Linked DNA regions of Pontibacter liquoris. The protein of the gene in region 2 interacts with the protein of the main gene of each other region in a pairwise test. Links are inferred from orthologs where the notes say so. Each region holds a gene or a part of one and is shown on either strand. Other genes may lie near its edges. The genes, in order: leuS and ligA.

Evidence for each region.
Region 1: the proteins of ligA (region 2) and leuS interact in binary tests that used the Escherichia coli proteins (3 or more experiments, as listed by UniProt). The link is inferred for Pontibacter liquoris from one-to-one orthologs.

What each region holds. Positions count from the first base shown.
Region 1 is NZ_JALEBG010000001.1:2,044,607-2,052,629, forward strand. The notes cover bases 2,084-5,371. They hold leuS (leucine--tRNA ligase), read right to left. Parts: upstream 5,053-5,371; coding sequence 2,284-5,052; downstream 2,084-2,283. Other genes in these bases: LWL52_RS08430 (MarR family winged helix-turn-helix transcriptional regulator), read left to right, coding at 2,084-2,129. In the rest of the region: ispG ((E)-4-hydroxy-3-methylbut-2-enyl-diphosphate synthase), read left to right, coding at 1-740; LWL52_RS08420 (DUF6728 family protein), read left to right, coding at 916-1,080; LWL52_RS08425 (MmcQ/YjbR family DNA-binding protein), read left to right, coding at 1,084-1,440; more of LWL52_RS08430, read left to right, coding at 1,629-2,083; LWL52_RS08440 (carbonic anhydrase), read right to left, coding at 5,976-6,602; LWL52_RS08445 (alanine racemase), read right to left, coding at 6,701-7,774; LWL52_RS08450 (GNAT family N-acetyltransferase), read right to left, coding at 7,778-8,023.
Region 2 is NZ_JALEBG010000001.1:2,508,609-2,516,343, forward strand. Bases 3,021-6,020 are described here. They hold ligA (NAD-dependent DNA ligase LigA), read left to right. Parts: upstream 3,021-3,515; coding sequence 3,516-5,525; downstream 5,526-6,020. Outside these bases: LWL52_RS10375 (T9SS type B sorting domain-containing protein), read left to right, coding at 1-515; LWL52_RS10380 (cytochrome c oxidase subunit 3), read right to left, coding at 796-1,422; LWL52_RS10385 (hypothetical protein), read left to right, coding at 1,710-2,288; LWL52_RS10395 (sensor histidine kinase), read left to right, coding at 6,096-7,142; LWL52_RS10400 (LytR/AlgR family response regulator transcription factor), read left to right, coding at 7,147-7,735. UniProt on the Escherichia coli protein: DNA ligase that catalyzes the formation of phosphodiester linkages between 5'-phosphoryl and 3'-hydroxyl groups in double-stranded DNA using NAD as a coenzyme and as the energy source for the reaction.

The DNA.
Region 1 (8,023 bases), 460 kb from region 2 along the record:
CAGCTGAAGAGTATCTGACTGCGCCGGAGCGCCACCCTAACCTGAACTTTATACTTATCACGCTTTCTGACCTGGATGCAGCACTACTGAACCGCCTGAAGCAGGACGCCACAGCCGTACTGGTGTTGCACACGCAGAATGCCCACGCTATGCCGGAGCTGCGCCGTTGCTTCTTTGCCATAATGGAGGCAGGCGTGCAGAACCCCTGCATCATTCAGCGCGCATACGGTGCCCTCACCTCCGACGAAGTTCAGCTCTATGCCGCTACCGATATGGGTGGGCTGCTGATCGACGGGCTCGGAGATGGCGTGATGCTCGGAACGGAATACTTGCCGGAACAGGAGAAAGCTGCCTGGTTGCAAACAATCGGCGCCTTTAACAGCCTGAGCTTCGGCATTCTGCAGGCAGCCCGTACGCGCATGAGCAAGACCGAATATATCAGCTGCCCGAGCTGTGGCCGTACCTTATTCGATCTGCAGGAAACAACGGCCATGATCCGCAAGCGTACCGACCATCTGAAAGGCGTGAAGATCGGCATTATGGGGTGCATAGTGAATGGCCCCGGTGAAATGGCTGATGCAGACTATGGCTATGTGGGCGTCGGCGTAAATAAAATAGCCCTTTACCGCGGCCAAACTGTGATCAAAAAATCCGTACCGGCTGATCGCGCCGTAGACGAACTGATCGAACTGATCCGGGAAGATGCCCGCTGGATCGAACCCATGGAGGTAGAAGGATAAAAAGTAACGCAAGTATGAGGAAGCTTTTGAGAAGGAAATACCTGTTAAAAGCTTCTATCAGAACGTATACTTATTAAATCTTTTATTACCTTATACTGTTATCTATACAGGCAGTGCAGTTAATTTAAAAACACCCTTGCTCTGCTTGGAGCAAACTGATTTAAACGAACGTGATATGAAGGGATTATTTGATTTTTCAGAAGTAGCTACTTACTTCTTCCGTAAAAACGACCCGAACCGCCGAACGAATTTTAACTTGCGCACCATGCACAAGATCAACAAAATATCCATGTTGATGTTCCTGGCCGGCGTTATATACTTTATCATTAAACATATTTAAGAGATGCACATCGAGCATTTCCGTGAATATTGTATGGCCAAACCGGGTACTACCGAAGAGCTGCCCTTTGATGCCGACACGCTGGTGTTTAAAGTATGCGGTAAAATGTATGCGCTTTGCAGCCTCTCAGCCTATGCACAAGGCATTGCCCTGAAGTGCGATCCGGAGCGGGCCATAGAACTGCGTGAGCAATACCCGCAGGTGCAGCCTGGCTACCACATGAGCAAGGTGCACTGGAATACCGTGTTGCCCGAAGCGGGTTTGCCGGATACTTTGTTGCAGCAATGGATCGACGATTCATATGCTTTTGTCGTGGCCAAGCTCACGAAGGCACAGCAAGATACCCTGGCCTTGCCTTAACATGTGCGCCAGGCACAGGAAGAAAATCTTACCGCCGCTTCCGCTAACATTAGCAGGAGCGGCGGCCTTATTTCCGGGTGTTTTGGTTTGTTAAAAAATATTGCCCTGAAGCCTTAAAATTGCTGGTGTTACAACGATGACATATCAGAAATTATGCTTAACATTGGATAAACTCACCTTAAGCTATTATGACGCTAGAAAAAGAAATCGGTTTCAATTCATTCCGGAATGAATGGCAAAAAGCAGGTCTCGCTATTCTGTATACATACGGGTTGCTGAATAACGGACATGAAAATTTCTTTAAACAACATGGTCTCACCTCGCAGCAATACAACGCCCTGCGCATCCTGCACGATCAGTATCCCACGCCGGTTTCGACCTCTTATTTACGCGAGAAAATGCTGGACAAAATGTCGGATGCCTCGCGCCTGGTAAGCCGCCTAAGTGCGAAAGGGTTGGTTGATGTAAAGCAGAATGCCACAGACAAGCGCCTGGTCAATATCCTGATCTCGGAAGAAGGGCTGCGTAAATTTAACAGCATAGGGAAAGAGATCAGCAAGATGGACGCCCTGATGCAAGCCTTAACAGAAGAAGAGGCCCGGCAGCTTACTAGCTTACTCGATAAAGCCCGCCAGTCTATTCAATCAAATGGCGAACCTTCTACTTCTCTGGAGCAGGCGCAGTCCTAATTCTACCCCGTACCCTATACAACAAGGCAGGAAATTGTAGTTTCCTGCCTTGTTGCTTTTAAGCCCTTTTGCTTTGGTATATAAAGCTGAAAGCCGCCCGATACTAGGTTCAGGCGGCTTTCAGGTAAGAAGTTAGTTGGTAAATGGAACTACCTTATACTACTACATTGATAATTTTGTTGGGCACGATAATTATTTTCTTGGGTGATTTACCATCCAAGAACCTGGTTACCTGCTCATCGGTCAGCACCATTTTTTCCATTTCCTCACGAGGCGCATCTACAGCAAACGTTAATTTAGCCCGCACCTTGCCATTAACCGAAACCGGGTATTCAAACGTATTTTCCGTCAGGTATTCTTCTTTCCAGGCCGGGAATATAGCTTCGCTTATACTTTGAGCATGACCCAATTGCTGCCATACTTCCTCGGTAATATGCGGGGCATACGGCGACAGAATGATCGTTAACGGCTCCAGGATGGCGCGCTTGTTTGTTTTAAGTTGCGTGAGCTCGTTCACGCAGATCATGAACGAAGAAACCGACGTATTAAAAGAGAATCGCTCGATGTCTTCTTCCACCTTTTTGATGGTCTTGTGCAGCGACTTGAGTTCTGCCGCTGTCGGGGCTTCCTCCGAAACCGTAAAGTTTCCGTCGTTATCGTGGAAGAGGCGCCAGTACTTGCGCAGAAACTTGTGCACGCCGTCCATGCCGTTGGTATTCCAGGGCTTAAACTGCTCCAGCGGCCCCAAAAACATTTCATACATGCGTAGCGTGTCGGCGCCCATGCGCTCAACCAGGTCATCCGGGTTCACCACGTTATACTTCGACTTGGACATCTTCTCGATCTCCATGCCTACGTTATACTTGCCATCTTCCAGCACAAACTCCGCATCGGCATTTTCAGGGCGCCAGTTCTTAAAGGCATCAATGTCAAGCACATCATTCTCCACGATGTTCACGTCTACATGCAGGGCGGTGGTATCATACTTGTCTTTCAGCCCAAAAGACACATACGTGTTGCTATCTTTTACGCGGAACACAAAGTTAGATCGCCCCTGGATCATGCCTTGGTTGATGAGCTTTTTGAAAGGCTCCTGCTCCGGCACAAGGCCCAGATCATACATAAACTTGTTCCAGAAACGGGAGTAAAGCAGGTGGCCGGTCGCGTGCTCCGATCCGCCAATGTACAGATCCACGTTACGCCAGTAGTTCACCGCTTCCGGGTCTGCAAACGCCGCATCATTTCTGGGGTCCATATACCGGTACCAATACCAGCTGGAGCCTGCCCAACCCGGCATGGTGCTCAGTTCATACTCATATTGGTTGTCATACTTCCAATCCACGGCACGGCCCAGTGGCGGTTCGCCTGTTTCGGTGGGCAGGTATGCATCGATTTTAGGCAATTCCAGCGGCAACTCGCTCTCTTTGATCAAGTGCGGAATGCCGTCTTTGAAGTATACAGGCACCGGCTCGCCCCAATAGCGCTGGCGGCTGAACACGGCATCGCGCATGCGGTAGTTCACCTTTCCACGCCCGACACCTAGCTCTTCTGCTCTAGCGATGCCCGCCTTAATGGCAGTTTTCACTTCCAGACCATTCAGGAAACCGGAATTAATGATAATTCCTTCTTTGGCAGCATGGGCTTCTTCGGCTAGATTGCCGCCTTCCACTACCTGTGGTATAGGCAGATTAAAATATTTGGCAAAAGCATAATCGCGCGTATCGTGGCCTGGCACCGCCATTACGGCTCCTGTGCCATATCCTGCCAATACGTAATCGGCAATCCAGATCTGTACTTTATCGCCCGAGATCGGGTTAATGGCATACGCGCCGGTAAACACGCCACTCACAGTTTTCACGTCCGTCATGCGCTCGCGCTCCGAACGGTTTTTGGCAACAGTCACATACTCCTCCACCTGCTGGCGCTGTGCATCGGTAGTGATCTGCTTCACCAGCTCATGTTCCGGCGCCAGCACTACAAACGAAACCCCAAAAATGGTATCGATGCGGGTAGTGAATACCTCTATCTTCTGCTGAGAACCTTCCACGGCGAATTCCAGTTCGGCGCCCACCGATTTGCCGATCCAATTGCGTTGCATTTCTTTCACCGGCTCGGGCCAGTCGATGTCTTCTAGCCCCTGCAGCAGGCGCTCGGCATAAGCTGTGATGCGCATCATCCACTGGCGCATGCGCTTGCGTTCCACCGGGTAGCCTCCTCGCTCCGAAAGGCCGTCTTTCACCTCATCATTTGCCAGCACGGTGCCAAGAGCCGGGCACCAGTTCACCACCGCCTCCGCTACATAGGTGAGCCTATACTTGAGCAGCAGCTCCGATTTTTGAAGCTCGCTTTTGGCCTGCCATTCCGCAGCCGAGAACGCAGGCGTATCGTCGTCGCAGGCAGCCTTTACATTGCGGTTGCCGTTTTGTTCAAACTCCTTTATAAGCGCAGCAACAGGTTCAGCCTTATCGGAGGTATAGTTATAGTAGCAGTTGAACAGCTGCATAAAAATCCACTGCGTCCATTTGTAATAGCTTGGGTCGGAGGTGCGCACTTCGCGCTCCCAATCGTAAGAGAAGCCGATGTTTTTCAGCTGCTCCACATAGCGCTGGATGTTCTGTTCGGTGGTGATAGCCGGGTGCTGCCCGGTCTGTATGGCATATTGCTCGGCAGGCAGTCCAAAGGCATCAAAGCCCATTGGGTGGAGCACGTTATATCCTTTGGTGCGCTTGTAGCGGCTCACAATGTCAGAGGCAATATAGCCCAGCGGATGCCCTACGTGCAGGCCGGCGCCGGACGGGTAGGGGAACATATCCAGGGCATAGTATTTGGGCTTGTTGTCGTTGGCGCGGGCTTTAAATGTCTGGTTCTCTTCCCAGTAACGCTGCCACTTTTTCTCTATCTGATTAAAATTATACTCTGACATCGGTTATAGTTCTATTCGCTTGTTCGTAGTCAAGCTGCTAATATAACTAATGTAGGTCAAAATGTGGCGCAGCACCGTGTATAAATTGGTTTTGAGCGATAGCAAGAGGGTACCGGAAAGGTTTCTTGCCTGTGTGCATTGAAGGGTTTGGGGAGATTTACCCTAACCCTAACACGAGGGGAGGGCATAAGGCTGTTGGTTCAATGTGAAGTATAAGCGGTGTAGGACTGGAACCAATCACCCCTGGCCCCTCCTTGACTAAGGAGGGGAGTTTGCTATTACTTTAGCTTAGGTTTAAGTACTATAGTTTGGCTTCATTAGCTTGCCACCAAGATCCTTTCAGGATGACAAAAGGGAAAAGTTAAGGAGAGGAGGTTTATACTTATACTTGATCTAAAGTATAAGCAGCTTCTCAGGTCAAGCAAGTCATCCCCCTTCAAAGGGGGACTTGGTCTAAGTTGCATTGTAAAAGCTTTAATTCTTTCCCTTCCTATACTTAAGCCCAAGTATAAACCTAAGCTATTGAAACTGATCCCAGTCCTTGGGTTGAGCGCCTCGAGAGTTTCCGGTGACGAGCTTCAGCGAGGCAGCCCGAGGTACGAGGGCAGGAAACGAAAGGAGCGCGAAACGCAAGGACGAGCCCCTGCGGGCTTGGAGCGCTCCAAAGTAGGAAATCAAACAGGACAAGTATAAAACTGAGGAATTCAGCTTGCTACCAAGTATAACCTAACTATAAAACTGAGCAATACAGCAAGCTGCCAAGATAGTCTAAGTCTAAAATTGAGCAATACAGCCGCTGCCAAGTATAGCCGCAAGTATAAACCACCGCATCAAACTCACGCAAACAAGTATAACCGCTAGTATAAACTAAAGTGTCAATGATGGTAAATGTATAGCCGAATAGGTACCCTAAAAACTACTCCTTACGGAACAATCCCCAATTCCCGCCATTCTTCCAGCGGCAGCGGCAAATCTTTGATTCGGCCGGTTGTGATCTCCAGCACCCAGCCGTGCACCTGCGGAAAACTACCGCTTTGCATGGCCCGGTTTAAGGCAGAAGTTTTGCAGATATTGGCTACTTGCGCGATCACATTATATTCCGAAAGACGGTTAAGGCGTTCCTGCTCCGTTGGAATAGCGTCCAGTTCCTGCCGGTTTTTCAGGTATAATTCCCGTATGGGGTTTACCCAGTTGCCCACAGCTCCGGTGGCATTGCCTTTGTAGGCAGCCTCTACACCGCCGCAGCGGTGGTGGCCGCAAACCACAATGTGCTTTACCTGCAACACCTCTACGGCATACTCCAGCACGGCCAGCAGGTTCATATCGGTGAGCGAAACCTGGTTGGCAACGTTGCGGTGGATGAAAAGCTCGCCCGGACCTGTTTTGGTAAAGCCATTGAGCGGCATACGGCTATCAGAGCAGCCAATAAAAAGGAAAGGCGGTTTCTGTCCTTGTGATAGTTTATCGAAGTACGATTCGTCTTCCGCCAGCTTTTCCTTTACCCAAAGCAGGTTGTTAGAGATAAGATCCTGGTAGTCGTGGTAGTGCATGTTTCTGATGTATGTGGCGCCTGAACGGCTCAGGAACCGGCTACAAATATAGCAAATATCAGCCGGAATGGTAATAAGCACCTTCCATGGATGTCCATTCAGGTAACGACTTCCTTGCTTATATAGCGGGAATTCAGAATACTAAGCGCGCCCATATAGCGCAGATTAAAGTGCAGTACATCGCCCACCTTGTAGTTGTTAGCGTTAGCGCCGAGCTCCACCACCAGCATATCCGAGCTGGCCCCGATCACGCTCAGGTTTTCATCGCAGGGCAACAGGAATTTCGGATTGATATCGAGTAGGCCCACATCCAGTATCGCCCGATGAGAGGATTTGCCATAGAGACTGGCATCGATCTGAAAGCTTTCTCCGCTGGGGTTCTCGGCCAGCACACCGCTTGGCATCATCGGCTTTTCGGTGAGTTCGATGATCTCAGTTTCCAGTTCAAATACGTCATCATACATGCCTTCAAAGGTTTGTCCGGTAAACAGGTTCAGGCCGAAAAACAACGCTTCGCCAATCCGGAAATGGTTGATCCCTTTTGGTAACTGATGCGTGAACAGCAGGGGAAGCGTAACGGATGTGCCGCCGGATACCCATGGAATTTTTTTATCAAATTTGGCCTCGATGATCTGCGCATAAAGGCTTAGCTGGATGAGCTTGTCCTGGGTTGGCATCACGCCATGCAGGCAGTTAAAATTAGCGCCAAGGCCAATGACGGCGATATTGGGCAATTGAAATACCTGCTCATAAAAGCCAACCAGTTCATCGCCCATCACCCCTTCGCGCAGATCGCCCATTTCGATCATGATAATGATCTTGTGAAGCTTCTGCTGTCGCACGGCCTCTTCTGACATCAGGCGGATGCTGTCCAGTTCGGTTTGAAAACTTACATCGGCATACCGTACAATATCGGGTATACTTTGCTTTGGCGCCGGCTTGATATAAACAGTTTGCACGTCAGGGGCCATGCGTTTGATGGCTTTCAGGTTGGTTACCCGCGAGTCATGGATCTCTTTTACACCAAGGGCCAGCAGCTCTTTTAAGAACAGTTCGTTGCCGCACAGGAGTTTGGAAACCACGCCCCAACTGATATCATGCTTTTGAAAGGCATTGTCGATGAAGTGGTAATTGTGTTGTAGCTTTTGGTGGTACAGTTTCAAAACTGCCATACGTTATCGGGTAAGTCTGTATTCTAAATATTTGTTTGTAAAGCCAAGCTTTTCATACAGCTTGCGAGCCGGGTTTTGAGGTTCTACATGCAGGGCTATACTTCCGGAAGCTGTATCCATGGCCAGCTGCACCAGTCCTTTTCCTACACCCCTGCCGCGCTGGCTGTTATGCACAGCAACATAAACAAGTATATTTTCAGGAATGTAGCCGCTCATGCCGGTATTGTTGAGTATTAATGCGCCAACTAC
Region 2 (7,735 bases):
TCGGAGAAGATGTAAACATGGACATGCTGCAGCTGGCAGCGGAAGGCGATGGCTTTGACCTGTCGGCCTATGGCATGGCCTTTACAAGTACCAACGGAAAAGGTAAAGCCGATGGCACCTTTACCTGGACAGCCAATTGCCTGGCCGCCCAACAAGGTGTGCTGCGGGTAAACTTTAAATTGAAAGAGGATGCCTGCCGGCCTTTTCCGGACCAGGTACTGGTCATGGAGTTTCGGGTGAGCGTACCGCAGCTAACGGATTTTATCCCGCCTAATATTTTCACGCCGAACGACGATGGACTAAATGACCAATTTGAAATACCGGGACTTCCGTCAGAGTTCTGTTCGGCTGTGTTCACCAGCATCACTATCTTTAACCGGTGGGGCAAAGAAGTATACCGCGACACGCACAGCAGCTTCAAATGGGATGGCAAAAACGTAAACGACGGAGTATACTTCTATGTAATAGACTACGGTACCAGCAAGTATAGAGGTAGTGTCACGCTGGTGCGTTAGCGGCCCAGGTAAAAGATCGCGGCTTCCTGCTACTGTATTTCGCTTCCCTTTTACTGACCGATTCTACGAGAGTTTTCCTTACTTCAGCATAGCACAGGTTTATACTTTACCTAATCAGAAATTCTAAAGCATGTGCACAGAAAGTATAGCCAGCAAGATAGAGCTTAACCTGGTATACTTATTTACAGATTAGTCAAAGGACAGACGCCAATCAAATGGTTTCAAAGCACGCAGATGCGCCGAGTATCTGTTTAAAAGCTCAGCCTAGCAACTTATCTGATCAGGCCATGAAAAGGAACACCAGGTAAAGGCCCAGCCATAAGAAATCCATAAAATGCCAGTAGCCACACAGCATGGTAAGCTGCAGGTGGCGGTAAGGGTCGCGGATAAAGATCAGGCTCCGAACCCCGTCAGTTGCGACATGGGCTGTTTTAAAGAAAAGAAAGGAAAGGAAGATGATGCCGCCCAGTAAATGCAGCACGTGGAGTGCCGAGATCAGGTAAAGATAGGTGCCCGAGGCTTTCCCGGTAAAGTAGACCCCACTTCTGACCATTTCATTCCAGCCAATAAACTGCGCGCCTACAAATAACAGCCCCAGCACTAAGGTCAGGCCCAGGTAGCGCGTCATTTTGTGTAGTTTGTCTTTTTTATAAAAACGGGGCACCCGGCTGATGGCATAACTGCTGAAAAGCAACAGCACCGTACTGACGCTGAAAAATTTAGGCAATTCGAAGGAGGTTTGCGGAAACCCGCCGGTACGCGCAAAAGCTACGACCAGTATAAAAAACAAGACTCCGATGCCGATCATACTCAGGTAGAGCAGCATACGGATAGGGTGCATCTTCTCTATTTTACTGAACGCAGAGAGTTGCCTGGCGTAAATTTTATTTTTCTTATCTGGATCCATTCCCAACCTTTTGAAAGGCGATTTACAAGCCTACTAAGTCATTTACCGGTAAGTAGCACTATCACTATCTTTTATACTACCTATATACCCTGCAAGCGGAAGGATAGTTTTGCAATTAGGGTATTATATTTCATGGTGCAGCCCCTGCTTCTTCCTTAACAGGCTTTCGCCTGAAAAGTTGTGTTAAAGGCGTTAAAGCTATCATTTCCGCGCATATAATAGGGTAAGCAGCACTTACCTTTCTACGGGCATTTGCGTTTATAACAATAAGCTTAATCCGCGCTAAAATGGCAAAATTTTTATCTTATGCCTCCTATGTTCTGACTGTCCTATTTTGCCTGACGGGGCAGCAGGTAGCAGCCCAAACCGAGAACACCTATACCAGTGGCAACACGATCTTTTTAACGATCGAAGGGACCAAGCGGCTTTTCGACTTTAGCTCCAATAAGTTGCTCGTTAACTATAACAAGGAAACCCAGAAGCTGGAGTGCGTACTGGATGTCAGCAGTCTGCTACCGCTTACCGATAATGTGCCGCCCGAAATGGCCTACGAGATACTTTATGGCGCAAAGTTCCCGAACCTTTACTTCGAAATCGACCTGCCAGCAGCACAAGTGAAGAGCCAGGATACTTTTCTAAAAGCTATTCCGCGCGTTTCCAATATTAACCTGCAGGGCGTTTTAAGTGAAACCGTTATACCCCTTGTTATAGCACCGGATCAACAGGCCTTGGTCTTCAGCACCAACTTTGACCTGCTGCTTCAAAACTTCCAGGTGAACCTGCCTGTCAAGTATGTTCCGCTGCTTACAGGCCGCCTGCTCTTCACGATCCGCAATGCCCGCTGGACAGATCTGACCGTCCGGTAAGGCTGCTTCTGGTTGTAAGCTTTTAAACGCGGGTAAAGGGTAGGTTATTTTACAAATGCTATCCCAGGAGCAGGCAGATCCATGTCAGCAATTAATCTACCCTTTGATAAAACCGCTCCCTTAAGCCAGCACGAATTCCGCACCCGATCACCAACTTTACCTCTTTTGCACAAGAAGTAAATGCTGTAATCAACAAAGTAGAGCTACGAAGTATAGACCAAACCAATTTAAAGTTATACAACAAGTATAATAAGCCAACTTATTTGTTTTCAATCAACTATTAAGTATAAAATAACATTGGATCAGCTTGATTCCCGTATGGGCAGCAACTATCCTTTTTTAGCTATAGATGACAGTATGGAAATCCCAGATCAGGAGCAATAAAGTAACTACCAAAAGCTTCATTCAGCTAACCAAAGCAATGTTTTACACAAAATTTACACAGCTAACCCATAATACAACTTTTGGAACATTATAGATATTATATTTTATTGATATTCATACTATTGACATACTTATTAATAAGCTATACTTTATATTAGATAAAAGCTTGAATTCAGAATTAACTATACCTCCTAACTAGTTACTGCCTACCAGTTGATAGAGCGTAGCATGCCAGCAGGAATAAACACCTCATCTATCCTTAGGGAAAGCCCCTGTGAAGCGTGTTAGCCTGGGGAGGCAAAAGCTATCTGAACCTTCCCTATGTTTCCTTAGCCATACGCCTGCTATACCTTCTATCCCTTGGGTAGCCTTATGTAGCAAATCATCTGCTTGCCGCAACTCCGGCTTTATACCAAGCATTCGTAGCAGGCCTACACTTCTTGCCGAACACTTTATCCAGCCTGATGTCTATACTTGCTATGTATACCTGGTGTTTTTACTTGCTATGCACGCCGGCTATCTATACTTGCGCTGCATACAGGGAGCCATACTCAACCTTGAACTTTACCTTATCTAATCTTATACTTATACTTAATCAACAGCATCCTTAAATTCTGATTCTGAATCATTTGTTTGCTCAAACAAGCCGTCCTTAATTATTGATCAAAACACTTTATTGCAAGGGCGAGCGCACAAGGATATGCTGTTCAAGAACCATTTGCGCTTTTTCCTTTTTAAGCCTACTTCTTGCCCACCCCGCTACAGCCGGCTGTTTCTATGCCATTAAATTTCGTAACTATACGGTCCGTTTCTTATTTTTACGAAGTATAAAACAGACCTACAATGGCATTACAGAAAGACCCGGCACTGGAACTGCAGGAACTGACAGATCGAATAAATTACCTCAACTACCAATATTACCAGAACAGTGTTTCCGAAGTATCGGACTATGAATTTGACCAGCTGCTGAAACGGCTGCAGGAACTGGAAGAACAGTTTCCGGCCCTGCGGCAGCCCAATTCACCTACCTTGCGCGTGGGCGGCACCATTACTAAGAACTTCGAGACCGTTTTCCACAAATACCCCATGCTCTCGCTGAGCAACACTTACTCGGAGGAGGAACTGCGCGAGTTCGATAACCGGGTACGCAAGGCCATTGGCAGCGACGTGGAGTATGTCTGCGAGCAGAAGTTTGACGGTGTGGCCATCAGCCTGACCTACGAAAACGGGCAGTTTGTGCAGGGCGCGACCCGGGGCGATGGCACCCGCGGCGATAATATCACAGCCAATGTGCGCACCATCCGGGATGTACCTTTGCAGGTGCACGGAGAAGGTTTTCCGGAGTTGTTTGAAGTGCGTGGCGAAGTGTTTATGCCCTTGCCTGTTTTCCAGCAGCTGAATGCGGAACGTGAGGAAACCGGCGAGCAGCTGCTGGCCAATCCACGCAATGCCACCTCGGGTACCCTCAAGCAACAGGATTCGGCCGTTGTTGCCAGCCGCAAGCTGGGTTGCTTCTGTTATAGTTTCCATACATTCCAACCCCTGTTCGACTCTCATTCCGAAAGTCTGCAGGCTATCCACAAGTGGGGTTTCCAGGTATCGGATACCTGGCGCAAGTGCAGCTCTATAGAAGAGGTGCTGGCTTACGTGAACGAATGGGAAGTGCGCCGCACAGAACTGCCCATCGCTACTGATGGCGTAGTGGTGAAGGTAAACAGCTATGCGCTGCAACAGGAACTGGGGTTTACTTCTAAAAGTCCCCGCTGGGCCATTGCCTACAAGTATGCCGCAATGAGTGCCGCCACCCGGCTGCAGGGCATCCAGTACCAGGTGGGCCGCACAGGAGCTGTCACGCCGGTAGCGCTGCTGGAGCCTGTCCTGCTGGCCGGCACCGTGGTAAAGCGCGCCTCGGTGCATAATGCCAACGAAATCCAGCGCCTGGACCTGCGCCTGGGCGATATGGTGTTTGTGGAAAAAGGCGGCGAGATCATCCCCAAGATCACCGGTGTAGACCTGGCCCAACGCCCTGCAGACAGTCAACCCATCTTATATCCGACCAACTGCCCCGCCTGCGGCACGCCGCTGGTGCGCTCCGAGGGTGAAGCCAACTTTTACTGCCCGAATGATACAGGTTGCGAACCGCAGATACTTGCAAAATTCGAGCATTTTATCTCGCGCAAAGCGATGAACATCACCGACCTGGGTCCTGAAACCATTGCCCAACTTTATAGAACAGGCCTGGCCCGCAATGTCGCCGACTTGTATGATCTAACATTTGAACAATTGTGCGTGCTGGAGCGCATGGGCGAAAAATCAGCCAACAACATTCTGGCCAGCCTGGAACGGTCTAAAGCCACGCCGTATGACCGCGTTTTATTTGCGCTGGGCATCCGGTTTGTAGGCAGCACCGTAGCGCGCAAGCTAGCCGAGCAACTACCTGACCTGGAAGCACTGCGGGGCGCAACATACGAGGAACTGCTTGCCATCAACGAGATCGGTGAACGCATTGCCAACTCCATCATCACTTATTTCCAGGACCAGGACAATGTGCAGCTGGTAGAGCGGCTGAAGCAGGCCGGCTTAACGTTTAAGTCTTCGTTTAAATCCCCTGAAATGGAAAGCGACCGGCTGGAGGATAAAACATTTGTGATCTCAGGCGTTTTCCAGAGTATGAGCCGCGAAGAATTGCAACAGCTCATCCTTAGCCACGGCGGCAAGGTGGTCAGCTCCATCTCCGCTAAACTAAACTACCTGGTAGCCGGCGATAAAATGGGCCCCGCCAAGCGTGAGAAAGCCACCAAGCTGGGCGTGCCGATTCTCTCGGAAGACGAGTTTTTAGAAATGATAAAGTAACTGGGGCTTCTGGCTATTCGCAGACAGGAGGTATTAAGCTTATGTTGAAGTGCTGGCTGGTTGGGCAACACTGCTAACAAAAAAGATGGGGCCAACTGCAATTGGCCCCATCTAAAACAACTAAACTAAACTTGTATCTACAGGCTGTTCTCAACCCCCATGCATCACCTCTTTTTCGCTTCTGAGCGTTCAGGTTGATGGCGCTACCGCTTTCTTCAACAGCCCTATGGACTTTTACGAAAGCGCTAATACTTTGGCTTTTATCTGGCGGTAAAAAACTTCCTGGAGGTCATAAGCGCGCTTTTCAGCACAACCCTTTACCAAAAGAGGAAAATCTAGGGCGCAAAGCAAAACGGAATAGACCAATGCCGTTAAATACTAGCTAAACAGGTTTTTAGATAGCTATACCTGTTTTATCTGGTTAACGGCAGCCTTCATCGCCACAAATGGTGCGTTGGTAGAGACGCATTCGGGGAAGCACTGCAATGTCAGGCACTTTGCTTATCTTTAAGAGTAAACTATATACCGCTCTCCGGCACCCGGCACGCAGCAGCCATACTTTAAATCAACATGAATATTGCTTTGCAGCAGGTAACCATGAAAAAACGCTATCAGATAGCCTTGCACGTAGTGGCATGGTTGCTTTTTGGCGCCTGGGTATTTTACTTTTTGCAGGCAAACCGCACCTTGTCGGTGGCCAAGGTGCTGGATGTGGCCGTGGGGCTGGCTTTTCAGCTGGTTATCTTTTACTTTAACTGGTATGTGCTCATCCCACGTTTTCTGGCGCGCAACCACCTGTTGCTCTACATTGCCTCGGTGCTCACTACCCTACTCGTTTTTGCGCTGGTGCGCGCGCCGCTCGACTACTTCGTTTTCCGGGAGTTTAATCCCAATATGAAGGCCCTCTATACCACCGAAAGGCTGCTACAGTATGCCCTGGGAGGTCTGGTGACGGTTTTTATCAGCTCGGCCCTGAAAGTAACCGGCAACTACATCCGTAACGAGCGCCGCAACAAGGAACTGGAAACGCAGAAGCTCACCGCCGAGCTGGCCTACCTCAAATCGCAGGTAAACCCGCACTTCCTGTTCAACACCCTGAATAACATCTACTCGCTGGCTTATAAGCAGCACCCCGAAACGCCGGATGCGATCATGAAACTCTCGCTGCTGATGCGCTACATGCTCTATGAAAGCAACGACACGCTGGTGAGCCTTGAAAAAGAGGTCGATCATATCAACAACTTTATTGATCTGCAGAAGCTGCGCCTGCGCGAGCAGACAAGTATAAAACTGCATGTGGAAGGCGACCTGGCCGGCAAGCAGATTGCCCCAATGCTGCTGATGACGCTGGTCGAAAACGCCTTTAAGCACGGCCTGGTGAGCCGCAACGAGATCGGCATTATCCTTAACCTGCAGGTGCAGGAAGACGCCCTCCTGTTTAGCACGGTGAACAACAGCAGCACCCATAAAAAGCGTGAGTTCGGGGGCATTGGGCTTGAGAACCTGCGCCGCCGCCTGAACCTGCTTTACCCCGACCGCCACCAGCTGACACTCGAGGAGAAAGAGGGGACATTTTTCGCTACCTTAAAGTTATACTTCAGACCTAACCACAAATAAACCTATGACGATCACATGCCTTGCCGTAGACGATGAGCCCCTGGCCCTGGATATCATCGAGAGCTACGTAAGTAAACTGCCTTTCCTGCACCTGGTAAAAACCTGCTCCAGCGCCACAGAGGCCATGCAGGTGCTGCAGGAAGAACAAGTGGATCTGATGTTTCTGGATATCGAAATGCCGGAGCTCACAGGCATCCAGTTTCTGAATATCCTCAAGCACCAGCCGCTCATCATCTTCACTACCGCCTACCCCGATTATGCGCTGGAAGGCTTTAACCAGGATGCGGTGGATTACCTGCTCAAGCCTATCCCCTTCGATCGTTTTCTGAAAGCCGTAACCAAAGCCCAGGAGCGGCTGCAGCGAAATGGAAAACCAGCCGAGCCCCATGCCATCGCCTCACCGCCGGCAGCAGAGCAGGATTTCATGTTTGTGAAGGCCGACTATAAAACCATCCGCGTGGATTTTAAAGACATCCTCTGGATCGAAGGCCTGAAAGATTACATCATTATTCAGACAAAAGACCAGAAGATCATCACGCTGCTCTCGATGAACAAGATGATGGAAAAGCTGCCCGCTGCAAAATTCCTGCGGG